Regions from separate parts of the Desulfovibrio sp. Huiquan2017 genome, predicted to be linked through region 1. Evidence: predicted binding sites of a transcription regulator. Region 1 holds the regulator's gene; the other holds the start of a gene.

Region 1 (7,694 bases):
CATGACGGTGTCGCTCAGGATGGCGCACCGCAGGATACCGGCGATATTGGCCGGAATCTCGACATTGTAGAAGTCGTACATGGACTTCAACACGGTGGCGGAACAGCCCACGGGCCAGACCCACATCTCCAGCGGACCGGCGGTGGTGATGTCACCCAGCTTGTGGTGATCAACGACGGCAAGAAGCTCACCCTTGTCCAGATTGTCGATGGTCTGGGAAATGTCGGTGTGGTCCACCAGGATGATCTTCTGATCGGTGGCGTCGGTGACGATCTCAGGAGCGGCGAAACCGAACTTTTCGAGCACGAAGGCGGTCTCGGGAGCGATCTCTCCCTGAGTCACGGCCTTGGCTTCCATACCACGTTTGCTGTACAGGTCGGCGGCACCAATCGCGGAAGCGACGGTGTCGGTGTCAGGGTTCTTGTGTCCAACAACCAAAATAGCCATATTAAGTCCTCCTAAATTGAATTATCCTGTATAAGGAAATTGAGCATCAAAAACAGAATGTGACAGATATCACAAACACTCCAAACTGCCAAGCTAAAAGCGCAGCCAAAGTGAGAAAAGCGCGAAAAGATTTGCGTCCGTTGCGGGAACGGCACAATCCTCCCGCAAACCATGGGGCACAAGGCCTTCCGGCGGATTTCCCACCCTGCCGTTTCGCCCGGTGGAAATGTTTGAACGCGGCCGAGTCCTCACCAACCATGTGAATATGATCGCAAAGAAAGGACAAGCCTGACAAATGGGAAAAAGCGTCGGGGGATGGGACGGGATCACGCCCACAGATTGGGCAGAAGCAGGAACAAGGCAACAAGGATGATGCCCGTGGCCAGGATGACGTAGGCCCGCTTCAGGCGCAGGGCCATGAGTCCGCCCAGGGAGGCGGCCACCCAAAGGTGGGCCCAGGTTACATCCAGATGAGTGAAGAGGGATGGGTACAGGGCGAAAAAAAGCTCGAACGCTTCCTTGAGAATGAGGACCGCCGCTAGAAAAGTCACCCAGCTCATGACCAGCCCGCGCGCCATGGAGCGCAGGACCAGGGCACCGGGCAGATGCTTGGAATCGGGATTGCGCGCCCAGTTGAGCAGTGCGTTGTAACTGCCCTGCTCCCGCTCGCGGAGCCACCCTTCCACCTTGGTGCCGATCCAGGCCAGCGGCATACTGGCGAAAAGCACGAGCATGATCCTGGACGGCTGCTCGAGGCCGAACCATGTGGTCAGGGTCAGGGCCGCAAAGGTGGCCGCCGTGAGTTGTGGTGGAATATACGTACCGGCCGGGATGAGGTCGAGCCAAAACAGTTCGAAGAATATGGCGATATACAGGCTGGTGGTGTATTCACCGGTGGCTGCGCCCCAGAAGAAGCCGACCACCAGGGGCCGTTCAAGCAGACCGATGGTCAGCGACGAACGGAATTGGGAAAAGAGGGCAAAAAAAAAGCGACCAGGGCGAACCAAGCGAGGGAGTGTTGCATGAGCATGGCCTAGAACCTCACCTGTACGGGGTCGTTGGGCACGCAGCGGAAATCGAGTTCCACGCCCTGGCGGTTCAACTGACGCAGGCAGGTCTCGTCCTCGTCGGACAAGGCCACGCTTGGGGATATCTGTCGCTTGCCCGGGCTGTAGTGGATGTTGCCGACGTTAAGCACATGGAAGCCGAAGCCGGAATCAAAGGCCCGGCGGGCATCGGCGCAGTTGGAAAAAAGAATGATGGCCCCGTCGTCGCCGACGTTGGAGCCGAGTCGGGCAATGGCCGAGGGCACCTCGTCCACGGTAACGAAGGAACTCTTCACCGCCTGGGGGATGGCCAGGGACATGATTTCCTGCTGGAGGATGTCGTGAGCCAATTCGTCGTTGGCCACGATGACCGTCTTGGCGCCGGTATAGGGCAGCCACGTCTCAATGATCTGGCCGTGAATCAAGCGGTTGTCTATACGAACAAACGTCACGGCGCGGTCCCTACTTTTTCGCTTTCTTGCGCAGCATAGCCCCAGCGACCTTGATCCCTTGCTGCCCTGCTTCCATGGCCTTTTCGGCCAGGTCGTGGAGTTTCAGGGAACGGGATTGCAGGGTGGCCACGAGCATGGGCAGGTTGACGCCGGTGATGACTTCAAGGTTTTCCGACTTCATCAGGGAAAGGGACATGGTCGTGGGCGAACCGCCGAACAGATCGGTCAGGGCCAGGACGCCCTTGCCCTGCTCCACGGACTGGATCGCCTTGCGCACGCCTTCCAGGGCTTCGTCCACGCCCTTGTTCACGTCGATGCCCACGGCCAGACAATTGTCCTGGGGGCCCAGAACCATCTCGGCCGCCCCGAGCAGGGTCTCGCCGAAGCTGCCGTGGGTAACCAGCACCACGCCGATCACGCCGTCTTTTTTGTCAGTCTTTGCAACCATGTCTAACCGAGTTCCATATGTCGATGTTCGATCGAAACCGTATACCCTTTTTCCTTCAGGGTTGCCAGCACCGACTCGGCCACGGAAACCGACCGATGCCGGCCGCCGGTGCAGCCTAAGGCCAGGGTGATCCTGTAGCGTCCTTCTTCAGCGTAAAGCGGCAGGATATAAAGCAGAAAATCTTTGAAACGTTGAATGAACCCTTGCCCCGTGGGATTGTCCAGGACGTAGGTGGACACGGCCTTGTCCAGGCCGGACAAGGACCGCAGGGATTTGTCGAAATAAGGATTGGGCAGAAAACGGAGATCGAAGACCAGATCCGCCTCGGACGGCACGCCGTACTTGAAGCCGAAGGTGATGATGTGCACCCGCATGCCCATACCCACCGTTTCCAGGGATGACCACTTCGCCTGAATGACCCGGCGCAGGTCGTGGATGGAGTAGTCCGTGGTGTCCAGGACCAGGGCCGCGCCGGAACGGACCGGCTCCAGCAGCTTTTTTTCCATTTCCAACGCCGCTTCCAGGCCCAGGTTGCGGCTCTCCAGCGGATGCGGCCGGCGGGTGGTCGCATAACGCCGGACCAGTTCGCTCATCTTGGCTTCAAGAAAGAGGACCTGCGGGGTTATGCCGAGCTCGGCGAACCCCTTCAGGGCCTGTCCCCATCCGTCCACGAACTCGAACTGGCGCAGGTCCATGCCCAGCGCCAGGCCGCGATACTTGGTATCGAATTTGAGGATGAGGTCGGCCAGCTTGGGCGATATCTCGGACGGCAGTCCGTCGATACAGAAGAAGCCCAGATCTTCAAAGACCTTGAGGGCGGTGCTCTTGCCGGACCCGGAGAGCCCGGTGACGATCACCACGGGAAAAGGATTGGTCGCGGTCAACGGTGTCCGTCCCGGGGTTATACGCTCTTGAGCAGGGCCCAGAGGGCCTCAAGGTCTTCGGCCGCCAGAAACGCCTTGCGGAATTCCTCGTCCTTGAGAAGACGGGAGATCTGCGCCAGGACGCGCAGGTGCATGCCCGCTACCTGCTCCGGGGCCAGCACCAAAAAAAAGATGGTGCAGGGACTATGGTCCAGGGCCTCGAATTCCACACCCTTGTGGCTGCGGCCCACGACCACGATGACCTTTTCCAGGTCTTCGAGCTTGCCGTGGGGAATGGCGATACCGTCCCCAATGCCAGTGGAGCCGAGCCGTTCACGATCGAGAAGGACACGGACCGCATGGTCCGTGTCCATCTCTGGATATTGTTCGCCCAAGGGGGCGACGAGTTCTTGCAGAACGTCCGATTTGGTCTCGGACGCGAGTTCGGGAAGGATCAGCTCCTTCGCCAGGTAATCACTGAGTTTCATGCTTAGTTACCAGGGTCGATCAGGCCGTAATCGCCGTTCTTCCTCTTGTATATTACGTTAACGCCTTCGGTTTCCGCATTGCGGAAGACCAGGAATTCATTGTCAAGGGCATCGAGCTGCATGGCGGCCTCGTCCACGGACATGGGCTTGGGCTCGTATGCATCGGTGCCTACGATGGTGGGGGATGAACCGGCAGCGAGGTCCTCATAGGACAGGTAGTTCATCTGCACCATTTTATTCGGACGCGCCTGTCTGGGGCGGTTCTTCATCTTTTCCCGCATCTTGCGGAGCTGGGCTTCCAGCTTGTCCAGGACCATGTCAATGGTGGAATACATGTCTTCCGAGTCTTCATAGGCCGAGATATGAATGCGATCCGAGTTCAGGATCACGTCCGCCTTGTGGCGGAACTTATCGACCAGCAGATTGACTTGGAGATCTGCCTCCGCATCGGAAACGTATTTTGCTACCTTTTCAAAACGCTTTTCCGCATACCCCTTGAGGTGATCGGAAGGCTCGAAGTTCTTGAAAGTGAAGCTGATGTTCATACGCCGCCTCCTGGTTGAGAGTGCCAAACAGTTCTAGAAGTACTGCTTGCGTTTTGAAGATGAAGGAATGCCCATGGCCGAGCGGTACTTGGCGACCGTACGCCGGGCGATATTCACTTCCAGTTTTTCCTGGAGGATCTCGCCGATGCGCTCGTCACTGAGCGGTTTCTTCGTGTCTTCGTCTGCGATCATTTGCTTGATGAGCGCCTTGACGCTCTCCGAGCCCACCTGGGAACCGTCGTTCAGATCCAAGGCCGAGTTGAAGAAAAACTTCAGCTCGAAAATGCCGTGGGGAGTCGAAACATACTTGTTCGTCGTGATCCGGCTCACGGTGGATTCGTGCATTTCGATATCTTCCGCTACCTCCTTGAGGATCAAGGGTTTGAGCTTTGTCACGCCTTCTTCGAAGAAGGCTCTTTGAAAACCGACGATGCTTTCAACCACTTTATACAGGGTTCGCTGCCGCTGGTACAGACTTTTCATCAACCATGCGGCGGAACGCATCTTTTCCTGAAAATATTCCTTCTCCTTGTCGGCCGCGCCCTTCATGGAATCCACGTAGAAGGTATTCATCTGCAACCGGGGCATGCCGTCCTCGTTGAGGATGATGACGAAGTCCTCGCCGTACTTGTAGACGAACACGTCCGGGCTGACGTAATGCGGCTCGGTGCTGGAGAAATTGGCGCCGGGCATGGGATCGAGCGTCTGGAGCAGGTCCAGGTATGCCTTGAGCTCGTCCATGGAGATTTTGAATTTGCGCGCCAACGGCTTGTAGCGATTCTTTTCCAGATCCTCCAGATGGTCGCGCACCAGGGAGACCAGAGTCGGGTCGTCGTAGCCCAGGACTTCCATCTGGACCAGCAGGCATTCCTGCGGGCTGCGGGCACCCACGCCCACAGGGTCCAAATGCTGGATGCGCAACAGGACGGATTCGATCTCCTCCTCGGAGGCCTGGACCATGGCACCCAACTCCGCCATGGACGCCTGCAGGTAGCCGTTTGAATCGAGATTGCCGATGATGACGTCCCCGATGGCCAATTCCTGCTCCGAAAAGCTGGACAGACGCATCTGCCAGTTGAGATGCCCTTCCAAGGAAGGCTTGGAGGCCAGCCGCGCCTCGAAGGACATACCCTCTTCCGGCATTTCCATGTCGCGGGACATGGCCTGCTTGGAGGTGGAGGAAAATTCGCCGAGATAGTTTTCCCAGTCGGCGTTGCGGACCAACTCCTCCTCGGCCTGGGATTCGGTCAGGGCCTCCGCTTTGTCTGGGACCTCGGTGTCGGTTTCGGTCTCATCAAGAAAGGGATTCTCCAACAATTCCTGCTGCACCGTCTCCAGTAGTTCAAGACGCGATAACTGCAGCAGCTTGATGGCCTGCTGCAACTGGGGCGTCATGACCAGTTGCTGAGAGAGCTTGAGCTGTTGCCGAAGTTCCAATCCCATGATTCGTCACTCGCTTGAAGTTGTATTTATCGGCTGCTGGATAACGAAAATTTTTTTCGCCCGCCCACCATTTTTTTCAAACCAACTATGCCACAGAGAATTTAAGGATGCAACACAATAGTGATAACATCCTGTTTCTATTGTAAATACACAGGGCACATTGATGGTATGAAAAAAGTGTACCAACCTTTGGGTACGGTGTAAATCGGGAAAGCGAAAAAAAGATAAGGGCAAGGAGATCAGAGATGAAAATCTTCGCCCAGATAGATCTGCCGGGCGCGGCTGGATGTGACGATTTCAGACGGGGCTCCCTCCAGAATGACCGTCCCTTCGTAGACAAGGTAGGCACGATCGCAAATGTTCAGGGTCTCCCGGACATTGTGGTCGGAAATGAGGATGCCGATCTCCATGGACTTGAGCACGGAGATTATTTCCTGGATGTCGATGACCGCAATGGGGTCGATGCCCGCGAACGGTTCGTCCAGAAGAATGAACTGCGGATCGAGGATGAGCGCCCGGGCGATCTCAAGCCTGCGCCGCTCGCCGCCGGACAGGAACATGGCCGCCTGGTCCGCCAGCTTGGTGATGGTGAACATCTCCATGAGTTCCTCGGCCCGGGCCCGCTGCTGCCGTGAAGTCAGGTTGGTCTGCTCCAGGATGATCTGGAGATTCTGGCGCACGGTAAGCTTTTTGAAGATGGAGCTTTCCTGGGGCAGATAGCTGACGCCGAGGCGGGCGCGCTCGTGCAGGGGCTTGTCCGTGAGCGGCTGGCCGTTCAGCGACACCTCGCCGGTGTTGGGCTGAACAATGCCCACGAGCATGTAGAACGTGGTCGTCTTGCCCGCGCCATTGGGACCGAGCAGGCCGACCACCTCGCGCGTGTTGACCTCTATGTTGATGCCGTGGACGACCTCTTTCTGTCCGTACCGCTTGGACAGGTTCGTTGCGCGCAGACCTTCCGCCATCTACTGCACCTTGAGATTGCCGGGAGTCATGAAGACGGCCTTGACGCGCTGTTCGCCGCCGATGACCTCGGATCGATCGTCTTTGATGTGGAAATTGATGACTTCGCCGGTCAAGGAGTTGGGGCCATCCTGGAGTTTGGGATTCTGCTCCATCTTGAGGAGTTGCGGCCCCACCAAGTAGGTCAGCTTGCCGCAGGTTCCTTCGGTGGTCCCCTTCCGTGCCCGGACTTTGCCTTCGGCCACGATGCGGTCAACGCTATCGGCGGAAAATTTCTTGTCGGAGCTGGACGCGAGAAAGGCCGAAAGCCTGTCGGCCCAGAGGGTCAGTTCGCCATGGGTAGCGACCACGTTACCCACGAAGGAAATGACCTTGCCGGTTTCATTGTAGGTCATGCGATCGGAAGTGATCTTCACCGGCAGACGGTTCGGATCCATGCCCACCGGAATGGGGGCGGGCGGCGGTGTTTCAGCCACAGCACCCGTGACCTGCCCTTCTCCGGAATCGATCTTGGGGGCCGCCGGAGTGGGCGTGGACGCGGCCTTCTTCATCTCAACAGCCTTGAGGAATTTCGCGTTGGCGTACCCGACGGCCTTGGCCGGGTCGCGATCCTTTTCGCTCAACTCGAAGACGGCCACCCAGCCGTTTTCGGGGAAGTCGGTGCGCACCCGCTGGCCCTTGGCCAGGGTGACCACATGCGCGGCCCCTGGATTGGGCGCCTTGCGCACGTTGAGGTTGACCGTGGCCTCGCGCACTTCGCCCCAGTCCTGGGCCAGGGCTCTGACCGGAACCAGCAACAGGGCCAGCAGCAGCAGCATTCCCATACGTCGAACCGTTTTCCGCAACGTCTTATTCCTTGTTTTCATGCAAAGGATTCCTTCCCAGTCCTTCCGGGGCCAACAACGCTTCCACGCCGCCCGCGGCCACCAATTGGTTCGTGGCTAAGTCGAGTTCCATGGCCTTGGCCTGAACAATCATGTCCGGTCGGCGCATAGTGAC
Region 2 (7,694 bases), on a different contig from region 1:
GCCGGTCTGGTACGTGGCGGCCTGCCGGTACTGGCGGAATTGGCGCATGTGCTTTTCGGCGTTGAGGCCGACCACCAGGTAGACCTTGGACTGGACGTCCTCGTCGAACATCATGCCCGGGCCCATGCCCTGCCCGAGCCCCCGGCCCAGACCGTTGCGCCCCTGCCCCCCTTCGTCCGGGGACAGGCCGAGGAGGGAGGCGACGCCCGCGCGGACCTGGAGCCCGGACAAAAGCACGCTGGTCTTGTCCACTTCGGCCATGACGTGCCAGGCGCGGCCGGGTTCGATATCCTCGGCCACGGCGTCGGGCAACTGGAAGATGGGGTGGTTGTTCTTCTTGACCGAGGTGACGATGGGATGCCCGGTACGGTCGAACAGGGTGACGAACTCGATGTCGTCGGACTTGGCCAACTCGGTGAAAAGCTCCTCGGTCATCGTCCGGAACAGGGTCGAGGACTGTCCGCCCATGCGCAGGGTCCGGGCGATGCGGAAGATGTTGTTGTCCACGCCGCGCAGGATGGAATTGCCGGTCATGACCATGTGGTCCTCGACAATCTTACGCTGTTGGGCGATGGACTGCCAGGTCAGGTAGAGACTGCCCAACCCCAGCACGATAAGCGCCAGGACCAGGGCGACCAGGGGGCCTTTCTCCCTGCCTTCCGGATGGACGACCTCCATGGTTCCCCTACTCGCCCCTGACGATCATGTAAATGCCCTTGGGCGACATGTCGTGCGCGCCCGCCAGATCCTTGAAGGAGCTTTCCGGAGTGGCGTCGATGCCCGCGTTCTTGAGCCGGGCCAGGACCTCTTCCAACTCCAGGCCGTAGGTCGTGCACACGGCAGTGACCGTCAACTTGCCGGTGCCCTCGGGGGGCTGGACCGGCATCAGGGCAAAGGGGTCGCCGCCCTGTCTGGCACGGATGATGTCGTAAACGTGCTGCGGACTGACGCCGCGCGACCGGGCGATGTCCTGGACCAGGGTGTTCTCGTCGATGGACGGGTCGAACCCGGCTTCGCGCAGGGCGGAAAGCGCCATATTCACGTCCAGACCGAGAAATCCGCAAAATTTCTTCAGCGGGCTGGTCTCGGCGTGGCCGTAGGGAGGATTGCCGTAGACCTCGGTGGCTTCCTCCTTGATCCGTGCGCTGTAGTCGAGCAGTGTGCTCATGGGCGGCAGATTGATGAGGGTGCCCGCGAAGACCAGGAAGACCAGGATGAAGCTGAAGATCATGGAGGGCGTCATGACCACGAATTCGCGGGCCCGGTTCTTCATGTAATGTGTAATCGGCTTCCAGTTGAGCCAGGTGTGCAGGAGCAGCGCAAGAAGGAAGAGCGTGCCCACGGCGGTGTGGACGTCGCCCCATTGGGTCTTGGTCATGCCCAGCAGATGCCAATCGGCCCAGTACGCCACACGGCCCTCGGGCACGATGTACAGGACCACACTGGTAAGGAGCGTGACAAGAAACGAAAGAAGCGCGGTAAGGGACGTGATTTTCCGGAACATCCAAGGACCTCCTCGAGAAGTGAAGCATTGCCGTGGATCCCCTGCATGCCCGCCATCGCCTGCAGATGATCATTTGCGGGACAGGCGGCCCCACGCCACCTGTCCCGCAATATCCTGTTTTCCGGGTTATCGGAAATATCTGTTCAGTTCAATGACTTAGTACATCCCTCGACCCATGCCGCGTCCGTACATGCCGTGCCCGTACATACCGCGGCCCTGGGCGGGGCCGTCATCGTCGTCGCCCTGCCCGAAACGGGGGCCGGGGCAGGAGCCGAAGGCGGCGATACCGGTGGTCTTGACCAGTTCCTCGGCCATGGACGCACGCAGGTCACGCATCTTGTTGCGCAGGCTGGAGATGTCGGTCACCAATTTGGTGATGGCCTGTTCATCGGCCTTGCCGCCGTTGATCATGGCCTGGAGCACGGACCGCTTGGCCCAGATCTGGGTGCGAACGGTCTCGAACTGTGGTTCGTACTTGTCCACCACGGCCTTGACCTCGGCCTGTTTCTCGGGGGTCAACTGGCTGTACGCGGCACCGGGACCGTAACCGGGGGCGCCGCAAACGCCGTTGGCGCCTCGACCGTAGCCAGGGCCGGCCACGGCGAACGCGGCCATGCTCAGGACGAGAGCGGCCGCCAAAGCGGAAATGGTGATGTTCTTTTTGGACATTGGGTGCCTCCTGGCGGTTATACTTTCATGCAACAGGAAGAAGAGAGTGTGTGATCTTCTTGTCTCTTCAGAAAGCACAGCCCGTGCCAAAATCGCAAGCTGTTTGAATTCATCGCTATTCTAATCGCCGATTCGGATAAATGCACATCTTTTGTGCATTTTACTGCACAGACTCTGCACAAAATCTGTGCAATGTGCAAGAGATTGTCCCTTGACAACGGCCCGACTCGACACAACTTGTTGGCCATCGGCAACCTATATGAAGCGCGGAGGCAAGGTCATGCCCATCTATGAATATATCTGCAAGCAGTGCGGCCACGAATTCGAGGAGCTGGTGTTCAAAGCCGAAGCTCCCGCGCCCTGCCCCCGGTGCGGTTCCGCCGAGACCGAAAAGCTCATGAGCGCCTGCTCCGCCAAAGTGGATGGTGGCGGGCCCAATCTCGAAGCCCTGAAAGAGTACGGCTGCGGCTCCGGCGGCTGAGGCGTCTAGCCCGCGCCCCGGTCGGGGCGCATTCCATCACGCATCATCCGGCCGCGCCAGCGGCCGTTTTTTCGTCCCCCCGACAGTCCGTTCGCGGTCGGTACGCCACGCTCCACGGGGTGGCCCGAAGCGGGATCCCGTGCGCCCCGGCCGTTCCCTTTCAGAACAAGAAGTGATAGGGAAACCGAACCGACCTCCACTTCGAACGAACGAGGAGCCCCATGCCCGACAGACTGCCCTGGCCGGAATATTTCATGCGCATCGCCCATCTGGTGGCCCAGCGCTCCACCTGCACCCGCCGCGCGGTGGGGGCCATCGCCGTGCGCGACAAGCGCATCCTGGCCACCGGCTACAACGGCGTGCCCACCAACATCGCCCACTGCGAGGAGGTCGGCTGCCTGCGCGATCAACTCGGCATTCCCTCGGGCGAACGCCACGAATTGTGCCGGGGCCTGCACGCCGAGCAGAACGTCATCATCCAAGCGGCCACCAACAACCTCGACCTCAAGGGATGCGACATCTACTGCACCACCAAACCCTGCATCCTGTGCACCAAGATGCTCATCAACTGCAGTGTGCAGAACATCTATTACGCCGAAAACTATCCCGACGAGCTTTCCGAGGCCATGCTGCAGGAAGCCGGAGTGAATCATGTCTTCATGGAAGGCGACTTCCGCTAACGAGGCCTTCATGGCCCGGGCCGTGGAGCTGGCCCGGCGCGGCCGCGGAGCCACGGCCCCGAACCCGTGCGTGGGGGCGGTGCTGGTCCGCGACGGCAAGGTGGCGGCCGAGGGTTGGCACACGCAATTCGGCAAACTCCACGCCGAGCGCGAATGCCTGGCCGACGCCCGAAGCAAGGGCGTGGACCCGCGCGGCGCGACCATGTACGTCACCCTGGAGCCGTGCAACCACCACGGCAAGACCCCGCCGTGCACCGACGCCCTCATCGACGCGGGTGTGGCCGAAGTGGTCGTCGGCGCGCGCGACCCCAATCCGGTGGCCGCCGGCGGTATGGAAAGGCTCCGGGCCCACGGCATCAAGGTCACCGAAGACGTGCTCGGCCAAACCTGCCGCGACCTCATCGCCGATTTCCTACTCTGGCAAGGGTCCCACTCGCCCTACAACATCCTGAAAATGGCCGCCACCCTGGACGGCAAGATCGCCGCCAGCACACGCCGCCCCGAACCGATTTCCTGCGCCCAGTCCTTTGCCCGGGTCCACGACCTGCGCTCCCGCGTGGGCGCGGTCATCGTCGGCGGCAATACCTTCTACGCCGACAACCCCAGCCTGACCTGCCGCATGCCAGGCCTGCCCGCCGACTTCGTCCAACCCTTCGGCGTGGTGGTCACCTCGCGGCTGCCCGAGGATCCGAGCCGATTCACCCTATTGCACGACCGCCCCGAGCGGGCCATTTTCATGACATCCAAGACGGCGGCCCACAGCCCCCGGGCGGATGCCCTGCGGCGGCGCGGCACTTCGGTCTGGCCCATGCCCGGCCGGGCCGGAGCCTTGGTCCTGGCCTGCGGCTTCGAGCGCCTGCGCTACGATTGCGGCTGCCACTACACCCTGTGCGAGGGCGGCGGCAGGTTCGCCATGGCCCTCATCGAACAGGGGCTGGCCGACGAGCTCATCCACTTCGTGGCCCCGCGCATCCTCGGCGACGAATCCGCCCCATCCGCCTATTCCGGCCGCGAAGCCGCAGCCATGGCCCAGGCCCTGGATTTCCGCATCGCCGACTTCGAGCCCGTGGGCGCGGACCTCATGCTCACCCTGCGCCGCCCCTAGCCGCCGTCCGGAACCGCTGGGCTTGCCTTGAACTCGTCATTTGGCTATCATTGATCTATAATGGTCACTGGTATAATGGTCCTGCCCCTGCTGGTCGGGCTCCTTCTGTCGGCAGCGCCCGCCTCGGCGCATGAGTCCGACGACCCCACCGAGGGGCTCACCTACCTGACCGAGGAGTTCAGGCCTTTCAACTATACGGAAAACGGCCGTCCCACCGGCCTTGCCGTGATCCTGCTCAAGCAGATTTGGCAGGAGATGGGCGTACCGGAACAGCCCATCCGGGTCATGCCCTGGGCCCGCATCTACGACGCCGCTCAACTCGACCGGCATACCATGATCTTTTCCGTCTACCGCACCGAGGAACGGGAAAAATCCTTCAAATGGGTCGGGCCCATCGTCCAGGGACGGCTGGCCCTGTTCGCCCTGCGCGTCCGGCATCTCGCCGTCAATTCCCTGCGTGACCTGGCCGGACGGCGGATCGCCTCGCTGCGCGACACCGCCGCCACCATCAAGATACTCAGAGTCGGGCTTGCCCCCACCTACGCCTCCCGCGCCGAACATGCCGTGCAACTGCTCGAATCGGGCCGCGTGGACGCCGTGGCCATGGACATCTTCCGTTTCCGCCGAGCCACGACGGCCATGGGTATTCCGCAGGACACCTTCGAGACCGTCTGGGTCCTGAGCGAAGACTTCCTGTACTACGCCTTCAGCCGGGATACCGCCGACCCCCTCATCGCCCGCTTCCAGCGGGCCCTGGACGCGGTCACCCGGCGGCCGCTCTACCGGAACCTACTCAATTTCTATATAAATTAACATTGGGCACGCTCCATCCCCCGGGGGCTGGAATTCCTCTTCCGTCTTGCCTTTCCCCCTGTTCATGCGTACTTTTTTCGAAATGCACCGCTTTCCATTGCCCGCGTTCCTGCTCGCCGTCATCCTCTTCGCAGCCATCCCCGCCCAAGGCAACAGCGGCGCCGATCCCGCCGAAAATCTGACTTACGTAACCGAAGAATACTGGCCCATGAACTACACCCGGGCCGGACGGCTCACGGGGTTGTCCGTGGACCTGCTCAAGCTCGCCTGGCAGGAGATGGGCGTGCCGGAACAGCCCATTCACCTGTTGCCCTGGCCCCGGGCGTACGACATGAGCCGCGTCGATTCCCGGACCGTGCTCTTCGCCATGTACCGGACCAAGGGCCGGGAAGCGGACTTCAAGTGGGTCGGTCCCATCGTCCGGGGCAAGACCGAAGTATTCACCCTGCGCTCCAGGAAACTGAGCGCGCGCTCGCTCCGGGATCTCGGCGGATGGCGGCTGACCGCAGTGCGCGACGTGGCCTCGGCCAACATCCTGCGGGATGCGGGACTGCCCTATACCGGCTCCAGCTCGCCGAACACGGCCATCCGCATGCTCGAACGCGACCGGGTGGACGCCGTGGCCATGGACGCCCTCCAATTCCACCACTTCTCCGCCCAACTAGGACTCCCTCCCGGCGAGTTCAAGCCGATCATGACCCTGTGCGCCGAGCCCCTGTACTATGCCTTTGCCAAAAACACCCCGGAAGCCCTGATCAAACGCTTCCAGCGGGCTTTGGACGCCGTCACCCGACGCCCCGTCTACCGGAGGCTGCTCAAGTGGTACCTGGATTGACGCGGCCCAATTCACCACATCGGTTTCTCCTGCCATAGATGGCCTCTTGTCCGCCCGCAGCATCTTCCGCAAAGAGATCGCCGCGGGGACACCATGCCCCGAACGGGGCGTTCACGTGCGCGCTCCGTGTGCATCGCCCGCAAGGACCGCCACAGCCGCAGACACTCCCCGCCGATATTAAGGAGTTGCCGACGGGCTCCCCGCGCGGGGACATCTCGGACGGATACCCGGCCCGCCTACCGGCGGCGGTTCGACGCCTATCGGGACCAGCGCGGATTTACACCCGCTCCCCAGCCTGCTACAACGGGCCCATCCAACGCCTGAAACGAGGTATTTCATATGTTCACCGGATTGATACTCGGCATGGGCCGCATCGAGGCCGCCGAGGCCAGGGGGGCCGAGACGCGCTTCCGCATCCGCCCTCTATTCGACCTGCCCGACATCCAATTGGGCGAATCCATCGCCGTGAACGGCGCGTGCCTGACCGTGGAGACCTTTGCCGACGGCTGGTTCACCTGTTACGCCAGCCGCGAAACCCTGTCCGTCACCAGCCTGGGGTTCCTTCGCCCGGGCAGCACGGTCAACCTGGAGCGGGCCATGGCCATGGGCGACCGCTTCGGCGGGCACATCGTGGCGGGCCATGTGGACTGCCTGGCCGAAGTGGCCGAAGTGCGCCCGGAGGGCGAATCCAGGATATACCGCCTGTCCTTCGACGCGGCACATGGCCGTTACGTCATCCCCAAGGGATCGGTGACCCTGGACGGCATCAGCCTGACCGTCAACGACTGCGCCCCCACCTGGCTGGAGGTGAACATCATCCCCGAGACCCAGAAGGTCACGACCATCTCCGGCTGGACGCCCGGCACCAAGGTCAACATGGAGACCGACGTCATCGGCAAGTATGTGGAGCGGATGGTCCAGCCGTGGACCGGCGGGGGTGAGGCCCCGCAATCCGGCGGCGGGATCACCATGGAGTTTTTGCGGAAGAACGGCTTCTAGCCGGGGGATCCTTCCGTATGTCCCGCGCTTGGCGGCGGGAAAGGAAAGCACGTCTTCGGGTGTGCTTTTTGTTTGGCCGGATTGCGGCGGCGCGGTTGCGGCGGCAAAACGCGGGATGATTGTGGTTTTGCTCGTGTGTTTGGTGAGAACCGCGTCCGACGTTGAGAGCCGCTGGGCGGGCTGAAGCCCGCCCAATGCTCCAGGCCCTCCCGGCGGGGTCCTTTTTTTGCTGGCCCAAAAAAAGGACGAAAAAAAGGGCCCTGGAGTGGGCGCGGCCGCCCGGGGGATCGAGCGCAAGAATCCGATCCGCTTGGGGCGGCTCCCTCTGCCTAAAGATAAAGCGAGGTTCACGGGTCGAGACGCTTCCTTCTACTGCGGTCCGACTCCCGCCGGAACAGGAGCCGCCGCCCCTTCGCGGTCGGCTTCTAACGCCCGATCCAGGGCTCGTTCGGCGTGGTGAAGAGGGATGAGGGGACGCGGGGGGAAATTGCCATGACCGGGAGACCGAGGAGAGCCGCTGTCGGGTGCGGGGCACCCGAGGCGCCCCAGGAGGGGGGCCGGGGTGTGTTGCGGGTGGAGCTTTTGTTGGGCGGGACGCGGTTATTTTT

Evidence for each region. Region 1 encodes sigma-54, which starts transcription at its own class of promoters, with help from an activator protein. Its sites were predicted from a motif close to CTGGCACGGNNNNTGCTT; they were not measured.
Region 2: J0909_RS07440 (Spy/CpxP family protein refolding chaperone) is a predicted target of sigma-54. The motif match lies at 2,246-2,263, and genes of this name have one in related genera.

The regions. Positions count from the first base shown of each region.
Region 1 is NZ_JAFMPN010000014.1:5,554-13,247, reverse strand. It holds gene J0909_RS12900 (manganese-dependent inorganic pyrophosphatase) at 1-447, opposite strand, end outside; gene J0909_RS12895 (PTS sugar transporter subunit IIC) at 774-1,454, opposite strand; gene J0909_RS12890 (PTS sugar transporter subunit IIB) at 1,481-1,945, opposite strand; gene J0909_RS12885 (PTS sugar transporter subunit IIA) at 1,956-2,393, opposite strand; gene rapZ (RNase adapter RapZ) at 2,396-3,277, opposite strand; gene J0909_RS12875 (PTS sugar transporter subunit IIA) at 3,295-3,744, opposite strand; gene hpf (ribosome hibernation-promoting factor, HPF/YfiA family) at 3,747-4,289, opposite strand; gene rpoN (RNA polymerase factor sigma-54) at 4,323-5,732, opposite strand; gene lptB (LPS export ABC transporter ATP-binding protein) at 5,972-6,697, opposite strand; gene J0909_RS12855 (LptA/OstA family protein) at 6,698-7,519, opposite strand; gene lptC (LPS export ABC transporter periplasmic protein LptC) at 7,545-7,694, opposite strand, start outside.
Region 2 is NZ_JAFMPN010000007.1:137,328-145,021, forward strand. It holds gene J0909_RS07430 (two-component system sensor histidine kinase NtrB) at 1-678, opposite strand, end outside; gene J0909_RS07435 (DUF4405 domain-containing protein) at 686-1,504, opposite strand; gene J0909_RS07440 (Spy/CpxP family protein refolding chaperone) at 1,661-2,173, opposite strand; gene J0909_RS07445 (FmdB family zinc ribbon protein) at 2,454-2,654, shown strand; gene J0909_RS07450 (deoxycytidylate deaminase) at 2,876-3,334, shown strand; gene ribD (bifunctional diaminohydroxyphosphoribosylaminopyrimidine deaminase/5-amino-6-(5-phosphoribosylamino)uracil reductase RibD) at 3,306-4,439, shown strand; gene J0909_RS07460 (substrate-binding periplasmic protein) at 4,500-5,252, shown strand; gene J0909_RS07465 (substrate-binding periplasmic protein) at 5,335-6,087, shown strand; gene J0909_RS07470 (riboflavin synthase) at 6,427-7,086, shown strand.